DNA from 4 places in the Butyricimonas sp. RTP31003st1_G1_RTP31003_210430 genome. Region 1 is predicted to be linked to each of the others. Evidence: riboswitches for the same ligand, from Rfam matches in the RefSeq annotation. Region 1 holds a riboswitch; each other region holds the start of a gene.
What was found. A riboswitch is a leader RNA that binds a small molecule or an ion and turns the genes downstream of it on or off. The one in region 1 is predicted to bind cobalamin.
Positions count from the first base shown of each region.

Region 2: another riboswitch for cobalamin. It lies ahead of AB5542_RS11170 (PKD-like domain-containing protein); the one in region 1 lies ahead of AB5542_RS06300 (TonB-dependent receptor).
Region 3: another riboswitch for cobalamin. It lies ahead of AB5542_RS11150 (ABC transporter substrate-binding protein); the one in region 1 lies ahead of AB5542_RS06300 (TonB-dependent receptor).
Region 4: another riboswitch for cobalamin. It lies ahead of AB5542_RS18415 (anaerobic ribonucleoside triphosphate reductase); the one in region 1 lies ahead of AB5542_RS06300 (TonB-dependent receptor).

Region 1 is NZ_JBCOSQ010000014.1:56,829-60,001, reverse strand. It holds gene AB5542_RS06300 (TonB-dependent receptor) at 1-1,869, opposite strand, end outside; cobalamin riboswitch at 1,975-2,176, opposite strand; cobalamin riboswitch at 2,357-2,567, shown strand; gene AB5542_RS06295 (TonB-dependent receptor) at 2,620-3,173, shown strand, end outside.
Region 2 is NZ_JBCOSQ010000031.1:28,245-31,417, forward strand. It holds gene AB5542_RS11165 (hypothetical protein) at 176-862, shown strand; cobalamin riboswitch at 1,032-1,234, shown strand; gene AB5542_RS11170 (PKD-like domain-containing protein) at 1,393-3,111, shown strand; gene AB5542_RS11175 (hypothetical protein) at 3,131-3,173, shown strand, end outside.
Region 3 is NZ_JBCOSQ010000031.1:24,508-27,680, forward strand. It holds gene AB5542_RS11145 (FecCD family ABC transporter permease) at 1-587, opposite strand, end outside; gene AB5542_RS11150 (ABC transporter substrate-binding protein) at 883-1,971, opposite strand; cobalamin riboswitch at 2,138-2,344, opposite strand; gene cobO (cob(I)yrinic acid a,c-diamide adenosyltransferase) at 2,423-2,941, opposite strand; gene AB5542_RS11160 (hypothetical protein) at 2,989-3,173, opposite strand, start outside.
Region 4 is NZ_JBCOSQ010000079.1:4,439-7,611, reverse strand. It holds gene AB5542_RS18425 (aldehyde dehydrogenase family protein) at 1-933, shown strand, start outside; gene AB5542_RS18420 (MarC family protein) at 1,041-1,634, shown strand; cobalamin riboswitch at 1,731-1,913, shown strand; gene AB5542_RS18415 (anaerobic ribonucleoside triphosphate reductase) at 2,049-3,173, shown strand, end outside.

The DNA.
Region 1 (3,173 bases):
AGCAACACCATCCACCAACACCGTCGTGTCACCCAGACTCTTCACGATATTATACTTACGAATATAAAATACACTCGCATTAATATCCACCATCTCGTTCAAGGTGTAACGTACACCGACTTCCGTGGAATACCCTTTTTCCGGCTTGAACACTTCGCCCCCATCCTCGTCAGGATTGAACTCGTTACCCTTGCGGTCCAAATACATCACGGTAGGACTATATGTTGTGGTTACAGGATTGAAATAAGAAGAAATAGAACCGTAGAATGACAATTCAGGCATAGGGAAATACACGACACCCACCCGATACGTGAATGCCGAGGTCTCCACCTCTTTCCATTCTTTCCTGTTCTTCGTTTCATATTTCTGTTTCCCGTCGTCAATCGTAGCACTTGATGTTTTCCGGCTATACAAATCCACACGTCCCGAGGCCATCATCTTCCATTTATCATTGAATTCGATCACGTCATGCAAATAAATTCCATGCGTTCTCTCCGTGCGCAGAGAAACGGCTGAAACTTTCGTGTCCCACCATCCCTGCACGATATGCGGGTCCCGCACAGGCAAAAGTGCATCCAAACCGGGCCCCCACAAATCGTCATCTCCATAACCGTTATACTGGGCGAAATCAAAACAATTGTACGTCCATCCCAACGTGTAGTTATGCAACACGGAACCTGTCTCGAACTTCCCGGTCAACTCGATCGTGTTATTCACGTTTTTGTGGTCCGGATTAAAATTCAACGGATTCTGACGGGCAGCATTTCCTCGTTGAACCGTATCCAAGTCAACATACACCTTCTCGTCTTCTGACTTATAATAATACCATTTATATATCGGGTCCTTAGAGGTACGATAAGAAAGCCCCTCAATACAATGATAATCCAAATCACTGTGGAAATAGGAAAAACGTTCTTTCAACTTCATCCAATCCGTGATCTGGTAAACGTATGACACAGACATATCCCATACTTTCCGTTTCATGTAATTATTGGCAAAGTCATTATAAACCTCGCGGTAATCCGCCTCCGGGTGGCGATCCCCCTTCAGCGCATACGGTTTGTCTCCGTCCACGTAGAACATATCACCGGGCATAACGGGTGCAGCCCCGATCTCGGTCGTGTAATCATCATCGGCATAACTACCGGTCACATCAATACGTCCCCACTTTCCTAAATCAGCTCCCAAAACACCATACACGGAAAAACGATTTGCATTCACCTCACGCCATCCGTCACCCGTTGAATAATTGATATTGGCACGATATTCAAGAGGTCCCACAAGTTTTCCCCCGAAACCAAGAGTAGCCCGTCTCTCATCCCAGCTACCATAACTGATACGAGCGTTAGCCGAAAAATCGGGAGACGCTTTCTTGCGCACGATATTCAACACTCCGCCCATAGCCGAATGTCCGGCCAAAATAGCGGCGGGTCCTTTCAACAATTCGATAGACTCCACGGCAGCCAAATCCCCGTAAGGCACGTTATTATTCAACGTCCGCTCATCGCGAATCCCGTCAATCATAACAACCGCACTCCCCTGGCCGCGAATAGAAAACTGTTGAAACTGCCCGTATTGCTTGTCTTTCGCTACAATTCCCGGCAAAAACTTAACGGCATCCATCAGATCAACAATTCCCTTCCGGTCAAGCATCTGGCTAGACAACTTGCTCACCGTTATCGGAACGAAACGTAAAGGCACATCCAATCCCAACAAATCAATCCTCTTCTTTTTCTGCATCACATCCACCTGATCGATACGGAATAAAGAGTCCGTGATACTCTTTTTCTTTCGCTTATCGTCCTCTTGAGCGAAAAGCGAACCGACGCACACAAACAGCAACAATGCTAATACAACAACTTTTTTCATACAACTATATATTAATAATGAATAAGCATTATTAACATAGTCTTTTGGGCAACATGAGTTTAAGGTAAAATCCATCTTTTTCCCTCTCGCTTTTTTTCCCGAAAGCTATGGTTTATCTTGTTCGGCAGGTCTTCTGACTTGTTCCGGATTTTGTTGCCTTCCCAGTTTATAACCAGTGACATTTGAAGTACAAAACCCCTTGTATAGGAACTTACAGCTGCGGGTACAGTCCCGGATTCACACCGGATTCCCTATTAAGCATCACCTCCATGACCGAAGGCTCCGCACCAAAACATGGCGCGAATGTAATATATTTTTTTATATTATACTTTTCAACATGATTTTTTTATTTCCATAATTCAATCATCATAACAAACTGACAACCAACCTATATAATAAAAACTCCAACAATATCCTTAACGAATCTCTATACCTTCTCCAGGTATCATTTTTCTCACCCAACCGTAACCTTTTGTCAAAAAATATATACATTTGTGCCGTCTTAGGTGATGTGTTAATGCTCAATTAACATACAAGAGGGAAACCGGTTAGAATCCGGTACAGTGCCCGCTACTGTGATGCCCGTTTCTCCCTAACGAAGAGATTCAAAGAAAGGTTCTTACACCACTGTTCGTAAGGACGGGAAGGTATCTTTCTTAGGCGTAGTCAGGAGACCTGCCGAGACAAACATAGGTAATAGCGTATTCTCGGGGCCAGGAATACTATTATAAACTTTAAAACTTAACCCGAATGAAAAGAATTGTAGTACTGACTACATTATTCATGCTGACTTTGGCAAGCGTCTCGCTAGGGCAGATCACGTTGAGAGGGAAAGTGATCGATGCAAAAAGCGGGAAAGCACTTATCGGGGCCAATGTACGATTAGTCGGAACAAGCATCGGAATCGCCACGAACAACAAGGGCGAATTCGTCCTCGAAAAAGTTCCCGACGGTACCTACACGCTCCGGGCCAGTTACTCCGGTTACGAAGTCAGTTCCATAAAAGTCAGTAGTAGCAAAAGTGACATTCTGTTCCAACTGAAAACATCACTGATCAACCTCGATCAAGTCGTTGTTTCGGGAACGGGAACTCACCGAAAATTAAAGGACTCACCAGTCCCCGTCGAGGTCATGACAGCCTCGGACATCAAAAAAGGTGGAATCTCCACCATCGAGGATGCCCTCGTGATGCTAAATCCCTCGTTTAGTTTCCGCCCAACGGCTATGAGTACAAACATGACCCTTAACGGAATGAAAGGAGATTATATCCTCGTTCTCGTGAACGGGAAGAAAATGACCGGAGA
Region 2 (3,173 bases), on a different contig from region 1:
TTATATATAGCGCTTTAATAGGGATTTAATAGCGTTCTAATAGCGCTTTATATGAAAGTGATCACTTATATCTCATGAATAATACATGTAATAATTGATTTATTTAGCTTGAAAATGTAACTACATTGGTTTATTTATGTATCTTTGCTGGCGAGGAACATAAAAATAACAGGATATGGCGGAATTTGTAAATCCACTTGGAAAGATTCGGGGTAAGTTCGGTAACGTGATCACTTACGGGGGACCAAACGGGAAAAATTATTGCCGGGGAACAAGCATCTCGCGTAAACCGAGTCAGGAACCGCAAAAACGACAGTCCGCGGCTTTCGGGGCGATAACGGAACGGAAAGTATGGATGAGAAATGCCGTCCAGTTGGGATTTCCCGGAGGGAATGGTTACCCGAAAGGTTTTCGGGGATTTACTAGTGCGAACGTGATGGATGCGGTGACCGTGGAGAAAGCAAATCCGGAAAAACCTTTCAATAGCCGTAAGAAGGCAGTCAAGGAATTTAACGGGGTGATCAACTACGAGAAATTACGCATGGCAGCGGGGGCGTTGGTGATCCCAGAAATTCGAACCGAGGTTGATATGGAAAATCGGAGAATCTTTTTCACTCACGAGAAGGAAGAAATCGAGTCCGTTGATTGCTTTCTGGATGATAAGATTTATGCCGTGCTTCTTTGTAAGACAAAATATATTTGTCGTGTCGAGGAGTTGGGACTTCGGGGAGAGACGATAGAAAAAAGCGTGAACTTTTCAGAAAAAATAGCCGGGGGAGGCCTTGTCATTTATGCCTTTGCTAAAAATGCCGACGGGAAGGATGTTTCCGATTCGGTATGCTTGTGGGAGGCTGAATCGTAAATGAGCGATAGGAGATACGAAATATGGTGGAATTTCGTTTTATGAAAACGATAAGTCATAACGGGTTGTGTTATAATCATTCACAGTCATGTTAGGTCTCTATGAATGATAAATTTTGTAAAAATCTAGAATTATAACTTTAAAATCCGAATAATATTTGTTTTTTATATATTTTTGCGACGATTTTGGTGTCACACCCTGTTTCAGGCGTGTGGTGAAAAGGGAATCAGGTGAGAATCCTGAACAGACCCGCTGCTGTAAGCTCCGCCAAAGTCCATGAACACGACTCACATCCACTGTTTCGACACGAAATGGGAAGGGCGTTCAAGGACGGAGCAAGTCAGAAGACCTGCCAAAGTCACGAATCTAAAGCTTTCTGGGACTAGAGCTTGGATGAGGTAATTATATTCACTATTGTTAATGATAGGCGAGTACTGACTGTATCTGTTTTGGATACAGCGGTTTTGTCGTTTTTAGCTACAGCTTGAAACGGAAATAGCAATATTGGAAAATTGTTTAAATATATGATTATGAAAAAAGATGTTCAATTGAAGTTTGCGTTATTGCTGATGCTTTTTGTTGCGAGTTTTGCGGCTTGCGATGATGATGACGAAAAGATCGATGCGGGTAGTCCTGATTTCACGTTCAATTCTGAAACAGGGGAGTATAACGTGAGGATCGGGAAAGAGGTGGCTCTTTGCGCTCGCGTGAAAGATGCTGTGAATCCGGTGTATACCTGGAAACGGGAGGGGAAAATCGTGGCGGACGATACGGTGTATTATTTCAAGGGAGAGATTTTGGGGGAGAGTTTCGTGAATTTTCGCTTGGATGCAGACAATGGTAGCGTGGAAAAACAGGTGAAGGTGACGGTCGTTGATCGTTTAGCCCCGCAAATTAAGCTGGAATCAGCCGCGGTGGCTTATTGCGGGATCAAGAAAGAGTTTGCCGCGGAAACGGAGTACACGGATGAGACAACCACGTTTGAGTGGAGTTATGGAGGGCAGGTCGTGTCGCATGATTCGATCATGTCGTTTGAAGAGGAGGATATAAACGTGTACACTCTTGCCTTGAAGGTGACGAACGCGGATGGAGTTGATGTGAAGAATATCAACGTGTCAGTTATTCCCGAGGAGAAACCACTTTTGTTTTTCGACAACGCTCGCTACGTGTTGCCTTCCATGTTAGACAAGGCGATCACGATGACTTGTCCGATCGGTAAAAATGTGGTGTTGGCTCCTATAAAATTTGCTATTAGTGATCAGGCTGTTTACGAGTGGAAAGTTGACGGGGCGGTACAGAGCGGGCAAACTTCCGTTTGTTTTGATTTTAAGCCTTCCGTGGAGGGGAAAACGTACGAAATCGATGTGACAGCGACAGATAACGGCAAGACGGCTTCCGCAAAAGTTTACGTGGAATGTACCCCGAAAGAGGGAACGTATTTTCGGGATGTGACTCCAAAGAGTAGCTATATTTCCAATTATTGTTATGAATTTATTCCCGCACCCGGGCAATTCATTAATTTCCCGGAAGGTAAGACGGCGGAAGACGCCCGGATGGCTATCCAGTCTTCATTAGATGCCGGAAGAGGAGAAGGGGGGTATCTTGCATCTTTGGGTGCGTGGGGAGGATATTTCATCTTGAAATTTGATCACAGCGTGGAGAATGGTGGTGACGGGGAACCTGATTTTGATATGACGGGTAATCCTTTAGGCAAGTACTGGTGTGAGTGTGGTGTCGTGTGGGTGAGCCAGGATGAGAATGGTGACGGGGTGCCTAATGATACTTGGTACGAGTTGAAAGGTAGCGAGACGGGTAAGCCGGGAATCACGCAACGGTATGCGTTAAAATACTATCGCCCGACGGCAACCAAGCAGGATGTGTTGTCCATAGATAATGACGGGAATCTATCTTTCCTGAGAAGGAACGCTTATCACCCGAACTCGGGTTACTTCCCTTGGTTTATGGAAGAGGAGTATTATATTTTGACGGGAACTTGTCTCGGTAATCAGTTCTTGACGGAAGGAATTGAAACGAACTGGGGATTTGACTGGGGATACGTGGATAATATTAATGATCCTGTGGGATTCCGCATAGACAACGCCATCCAGCAGGATGGGACCCCGGCTAAATTGAAGTATATCGACTTCGTGAAAGTACACACGGCACAGATGGGACAAGGTGCGGCTGTCGGAGAGGTTTCAACGGAATCTTCTGCCGCGATCGATTTGCGTTTAAAAGCGAAAAAATAGTATCTAAAAATTATAGGTTATGAATAAAAATATACTTTGGGGAGTTCTTTTTTTCACCTTGG
Region 3 (3,173 bases), on a different contig from region 1:
GAGAGAATGACGCCCACGCAAATCACGGGAATCATGATAAATAGTTTCGTGGTCGTGACGTGTCCCAGGGAGCCCATCGACCATAGGAAAAACATTTTCAATTGCTCGGCAGAACTCAAGTACTGTAAAATCTGTATGATAGCTCCCGCGATGTAACCGATCATCACTCCCATGATCAACACCCCAAGGATATTTTTCACGTAACGGCTGATGATGGCAATCAGTAACAGGACCATGACGGCCCCGCCCCATCCGGCCCCGACAATACCTACCGACTGCCAGAAACCGGAATGTGCCAGTCCTAACAGGGGAGCTCCTAGGATAAAGAAAGCAACGCCTAATCCCGATCCGGAACTTACTCCCAGCAGGTAGGGGTCTGCCAGCGGGTTCCGGAAAACGGTCTGCATCTGCAAGCCGCTTATCGAAAGCACCACGCCGATCAGAACGGCCACGATCACCCTCACCAATCGAATCGACAGCACGATATTCCGGGTTGTCATATCCGTCTCGTTACCCGTGAACACGTTCCACACCTGCCCGACGGAAAGTGCCGAATCTCCCGACACCAAATCGAGTGCGAACAGCACGAATACCAGCAGGCTCAGGAAAAGGAATATGATCGAATTGCGTTTCACGATATAATTGAAAATTGAAAATGGACAATTGAAAATGACATCACTGTTGTTAATTTCTTGAGTTATGATTTTAGATTCCAGCCGTACGGGGTGACGCATTAACTACCCCCTCTAACTCCCCCTTACACAGGGGGAGGATACGCTACATTGTAATATCGTAGCGCCTTCTCGCGTTCGTCTCTCCCTCTGTGTAAGGGGGAGCTGGTGGGGGTAGATGCTTTTTTCATTCTAAACTCTAAATTTTAAACTATTCCAAGTGCCTGTAATAATACAAATCCTCCGTCACCAGTTCCGGGTGCAGGATTTTGATCAGGTCCCGGAGTACGATGTCCGGGCGTACAACAGCCGATTCCCAGTAATCATTTCCCCCTTCGGGCGTTAAGCGCAAGTTATTATTATAGACCTTGTTTTCTTGGATGGCTTTCGCGTCCTTGAATTTCGGATTCATGATCTTTAACTCGTCGAGAGTCGTTGCCATACCTACATTCAACCACACGTCAGCCTCGCGAATCAACCCGTAGGCTGTTTCCAGTCCGATGGGTTCGGCCCCGTTAGAGGTGTTTTTCTTGTAAATATAATCCCCTCCCGCGTCCGTGATTAATTGTGCCACGTAGCTTTTCGCGGAAGGCATGGCCCAACTGTCATTCCACGGTGTGTTCAGCATGACGGTAGGACGTTTTTCCACGTTTGCCGTTAACTGTTTCATGTTGTTATAACGTTCGGGAATCTCTCTAAATACTTTTGTACCTGCTTCCCGGCTGTCCGTCAATTCGGAAATGGCAACCAGCCATTCGGCCTTGCCCAGCGGAGATTCTTCCAGGTATTCTCCCACGTACATATAAGGAACATTCAATTCTTTTAGTTTGTCCGTCACGGTTGATTGTGCGTCCCCGATGCCGTATAGTAATACAAGATCCGGGGCCAACCCGACAAGAAGTTCATAATTTATTTCCGCCCCCATGTCTTTTATGGTTTCTTTGTGTGCAAGGACATACGGGTTGGAAACATAATTCATTCCGGAAACTCCTACTACCCGATCCACTTGGTTAATGGCATCCAGCATGGCGATGTAAGTGGATGACATACATACAATTCGTTTCGCTCCTGCGGGAATAATCACACCGTCAAAATCTTTCGGTGCCTGCTCCCCGTTCCGAGCCACGAAGTAGGACATTTCAACGCCTTCCGCTCCCTGCCAGGGGTTACGCACGTGAATAATCGTGCTTTCCGTGTTATCAGCTCCCATGATGTCGAATCCCGTGGCGTATTCCGGTGTGTAAACTTCCTTCGTGAAGGCGCTTGTGGACTTTGTTTTCGTCTGACAACCGGATAGCATCAGAAAAACGATAAACGTGAATAATAATAGTACTTGTTTCATATGTAATAGTTTTTATAAAACTTCGAGAGAGATATTTACGCGAGTGGGAAAAAACTGAAACGGTAAATCAAAAACAGAATGACCTTGCCATCTATACCTGATTACCATCTGAATCCCGCAGATGCAAATCTGTCCCGATCATAGCAGGTCTTCTGACTTATCCCTTTTATCGTGCCTTCCCAGCATTCTAACCAGTGGCAAACGTACGATAAACTTTTCCTTTAAAAGGGGGAAATACAGCAACGGGTATTGTTCCGGATTTCCACCGGATTCCCTTTTTCATTCAACACAACACGAAGTGGTGTATGAAACTATGACGGTGCGAAAATAGGTTGTAATTTTTAATTAGGCAATAAATTGTATAGAAGATTTTTATTTCATTGGTATGAACCGCTGTTAGGCGAGGTTTTCAATGATCAATCCCGTTACGGGACAGGACGCCAAGCGAATAATAGTGTTTCACTTCTTGCATATTTGTTACGAGGTCTGCTATATCGATTAATTCCTGGGGTGCATAACGTCCGGTAATTACGATTTCCGTGTGAGGGGAGCGTTGGCGGAGAACATTTAACACTTCTTCCAGGGAAAGCATGGAGTAATACAGGGCAATTGTCAGTTCGTCCAAGATAACCATATCGAATTTACCTTCCATAAGATGTTGGCGACATATTTCCAGCCCTTCGTGAGCTGCTTGTATATCTGCCGGGGTGGGTTCTTTTTCAATGAAGCAGCCTTCTCCGAATTGCTGGATAACAAGGTGGTCGAACAAGGGTTCTATGGCTGTTTCGTTATATTTCATGCTCTTGACGAATTGCCCGATGAAAACACTTTTCCCGGCACATAAAGCCCGGACGGCCAGTCCGAAGGCTGCGGTTGTTTTCCCTTTCCCGTTTCCCGTGTAGATATGGATGTATCCTCTAAGTGTCATATCCTTTTGATTTTAAGTTTTTTGAGGGTAGGAGAGTTGCATGGACATTACACTCCCGCGTACACGCTTGGAGAGAAACGGGTGGTATCTTTATTGCCGAAAAACAAGTAGAGATGCAGGGGTGTCCCTTCCGGTTGTTTCGCTGCCGGGATGTCCACGGTCACTTTGCCGTCGCCCCGGAACGAGTTAAGGCACGTGATCATTTGCGGGGCGCGGGGTAAGGTCCCGTAAA
Region 4 (3,173 bases), on a different contig from region 1:
AGTGCAGCCGTGAAACTTATTATCGAGGCTATTGCCCCGTTTGAAGTTCCGGAAGGTCTAGTTCAGGTGATCGAGGAACCCACGATCGAAAAGACTTGCGAACTTATGGAAGCTTGTGATGTCGTGGTTGCCACGGGAGGAATGCCCATGGTAAAATCAGCTTACTCATCGGGCAAACCCTCTTTCGGTGTCGGCGCAGGTAACGTACAGGTAATCCTAGATCGATTTATTGATTTCGATGTAGCGGCAGAAAAAGTCATCACCGGTCGCTCCTTTGACAATGGTATCATCTGTTCCGGGGAACAGAGTTTCATTTATCACAAAGACGACAAACAGGAAGTCATGGACACTTTCCGCCGTCACGGGGCATACATCGTGTCCGAAGAAGATCGGGACAAAGTAGTTAATGCACTTTTTGAAGACGGGCATATTTGCAGGGATATTGTCGGACAATCCGTTCAGACAATCGCAAGCAAAGCCGGCATCTTCGTACCGGGTAACACCCGAGTCCTCGTGGTAGAAGCTCACGGAATAGGACGTGACGACCTCATCTGCAAAGAAAAAATGTGTCCCGTCATGGCTGCATTCGCTTATGACAACTTTGATGAAGCGATAAAAATCGCCAAAACAAATCTGTTCATGGAAGGAAACGGACACACGGCCGGAATCCACTCCAACAATCAAGCAAACATCATCAAGGCTGGAACAGAACTCTCCGTATCACGCCTGATCGTGAATGCCCCGTGTGCTACCACGGCCGGAGGTTCCATACAAAACGGGCTCCCCGTGACCAACACCCTCGGGTGCGGAAGTTGGGGGAACAACTCGATTTCCGAAAACTTCACCTATAAACACCTATTAAATATCACACGCATCGCCCCGTTATCCGCACGGATACACGTACCCTCCGATGCCGAAATATGGGAATTATAAAAAATAATCGTAAATTTGCGGGACTACAAGTGACAGTACACCTCTTTAACGTTGGTTTCATAAATACGTACAGCACTTGTAACCCGCAAATTTCATGTTATACGAATATGGACTTCAGTATCAATATAAAAGAAATATTCACCGCCTTTATGGTACTTTTCGCCGTGATCGACATCACGGGATCAACTCCTATTATTATCGGGTTGAATGATGCAGGAAAAAAAGTCAGTGCCGAAAAAGCCGCAGGAATATCTCTCGTTATATTTATAGCATTTCTTTTCGCGGGAGACGGATTATTGAAATTATTCAACATCGACATTTCCTCTTTTGCCCTTGCCGGGGCATTAGTGCTTTTCGTACTCGCCATAGAAATGACCTTTAGTATCGAGATTTTCAGAAATGATGGCCCGGAAGGTTCGGCAACAATCGTACCTGTTATCTTTCCGCTTATCGCAGGAGCCGGGGCATTAGCAACCACGCTGACACTTAAAGCTGAATGTAGCGTTTTTAGTATTATCATTGCCATTCTTCTTAACATGACGGTCGTCTATATTGTTCTACGCAATGTCTATTTAGTAGAACGGGTTCTCGGGAAAGGCGGCGTTTACATTCTACGAAAATTCTTTGGCATCATTCTACTTGCCATGTCTGTAAAAATTTTCGCATCCAATTTAAACACTCTGCTGGCATCACTATCTTAGATCAAAAAATTCTTTTTGGAAAACTTTTTGAAAAAATCAAACAAGAAAGTTTTCCAAAAAAGATATTTTTTCTCTCACCAATAGAAAAATTATTTATACATTTGTCTAGATTTTGGTTCCTTCAACAAGGATTAAAAGGGAATCAGGTGAAAATCCTGAACAGTCCCGCTGCTGTAAGTTTCACTGAATCGTTCAAGCATCACATTGCCACTGTTTTCCAACGGGAAGGCGCTTGACCGGGAACAAGTCAGAAGACCTGCCAAGACCAGAGGTTTCAAAGGCTTTCGAGGAAAAAGCCGGGAACGCAGGTATTTCAAACATACTTACATCCCGTTTTTAATCATAAAGTCATCTCAAACCAAAACAAAATTAAAATTCATGTAATTGTAACTAAACTAAAGGAATAAGAAAGACATGATTCAGACAGTTGTAAAAAGGGATGGCCGGGTTGTCGGCTTTAATGAAGAAAAAATTATCGCGGCCATTCGTCGGGCAATGCTCCACACGGCTCAAGGAGAGGATATGGAATTGGCATCCACCATTGCCGACCGGGTCGCTTACCGCGGGGCAGAACAGATGACCGTGGAAGAAATACAAGACAATGTAGAGATCGAACTCATGAAAAGCCGCAGAAAAGATGTGGCACAACTATATATCGCTTATCGAAACCAGCGGAGCGTTGCACGTAAAGCAAAAACGAGAGATATTTTTCTGGAAATTATCGAAACAAAATCCAACGACATTACCCGGGAAAACGCAAATATGAATGCGGACACCCCGGCAGGGATGATGATGAAATTTTCCAGTGAAACTACCAAGCCTTTTGTTGACGACTACTTGTTAACCGAAGAAGTGAAAACCGCAGTTCGCCAAGGCTACTTGCATATTCACGACAAAGACTATTACCCCACGAAAAGCCTTACCTGTGTGCAACACCCGTTGGATAAGATTCTGAGAAACGGATTCTTTGCCGGACACGGGGAATCACGTCCTGCCAAACGTATCGAAACAGCCAGCATCCTAGGGTGTATCTCTCTGGAAACCGCCCAAAACGAGATGCACGGGGGACAGGCGATTCCCGCTTTTGACTTTTACCTGGCTCCCTATGTACGTTCCAGTTTCGTGGAAGAAGTCAAAGTATTGGAAGAATTAAACGGAGAAAACTATAACCATCTTTATCACATCGAAATTCAAGACTATATTCCCCGGGAACTATCAGGTTTGACCGGAGAACAACGAGTTTTACAACACGCCATCAACCGCACGGTAAACCGGGTACATCAATCCATGGAAGCTTTTATCCACAACATGAATACCATCCACAGCCGGGGAGGTAATCAGGTTGTTTTCAGCTCCATCAACTACGGCACAGACACTTCTGCCGAAGGACGTTGTGTCATCCGTGAATTATTGCGTTCCACCTACCGGGGAGTGGGTAACGAAGCCACGGCTATTTTCCCGATTCAAATCTGGAAAAAGAAAAAAGGAGTAAACTACCTTCCGGAAGACCCGAATTACGATCTATACGAGTTCGCATGC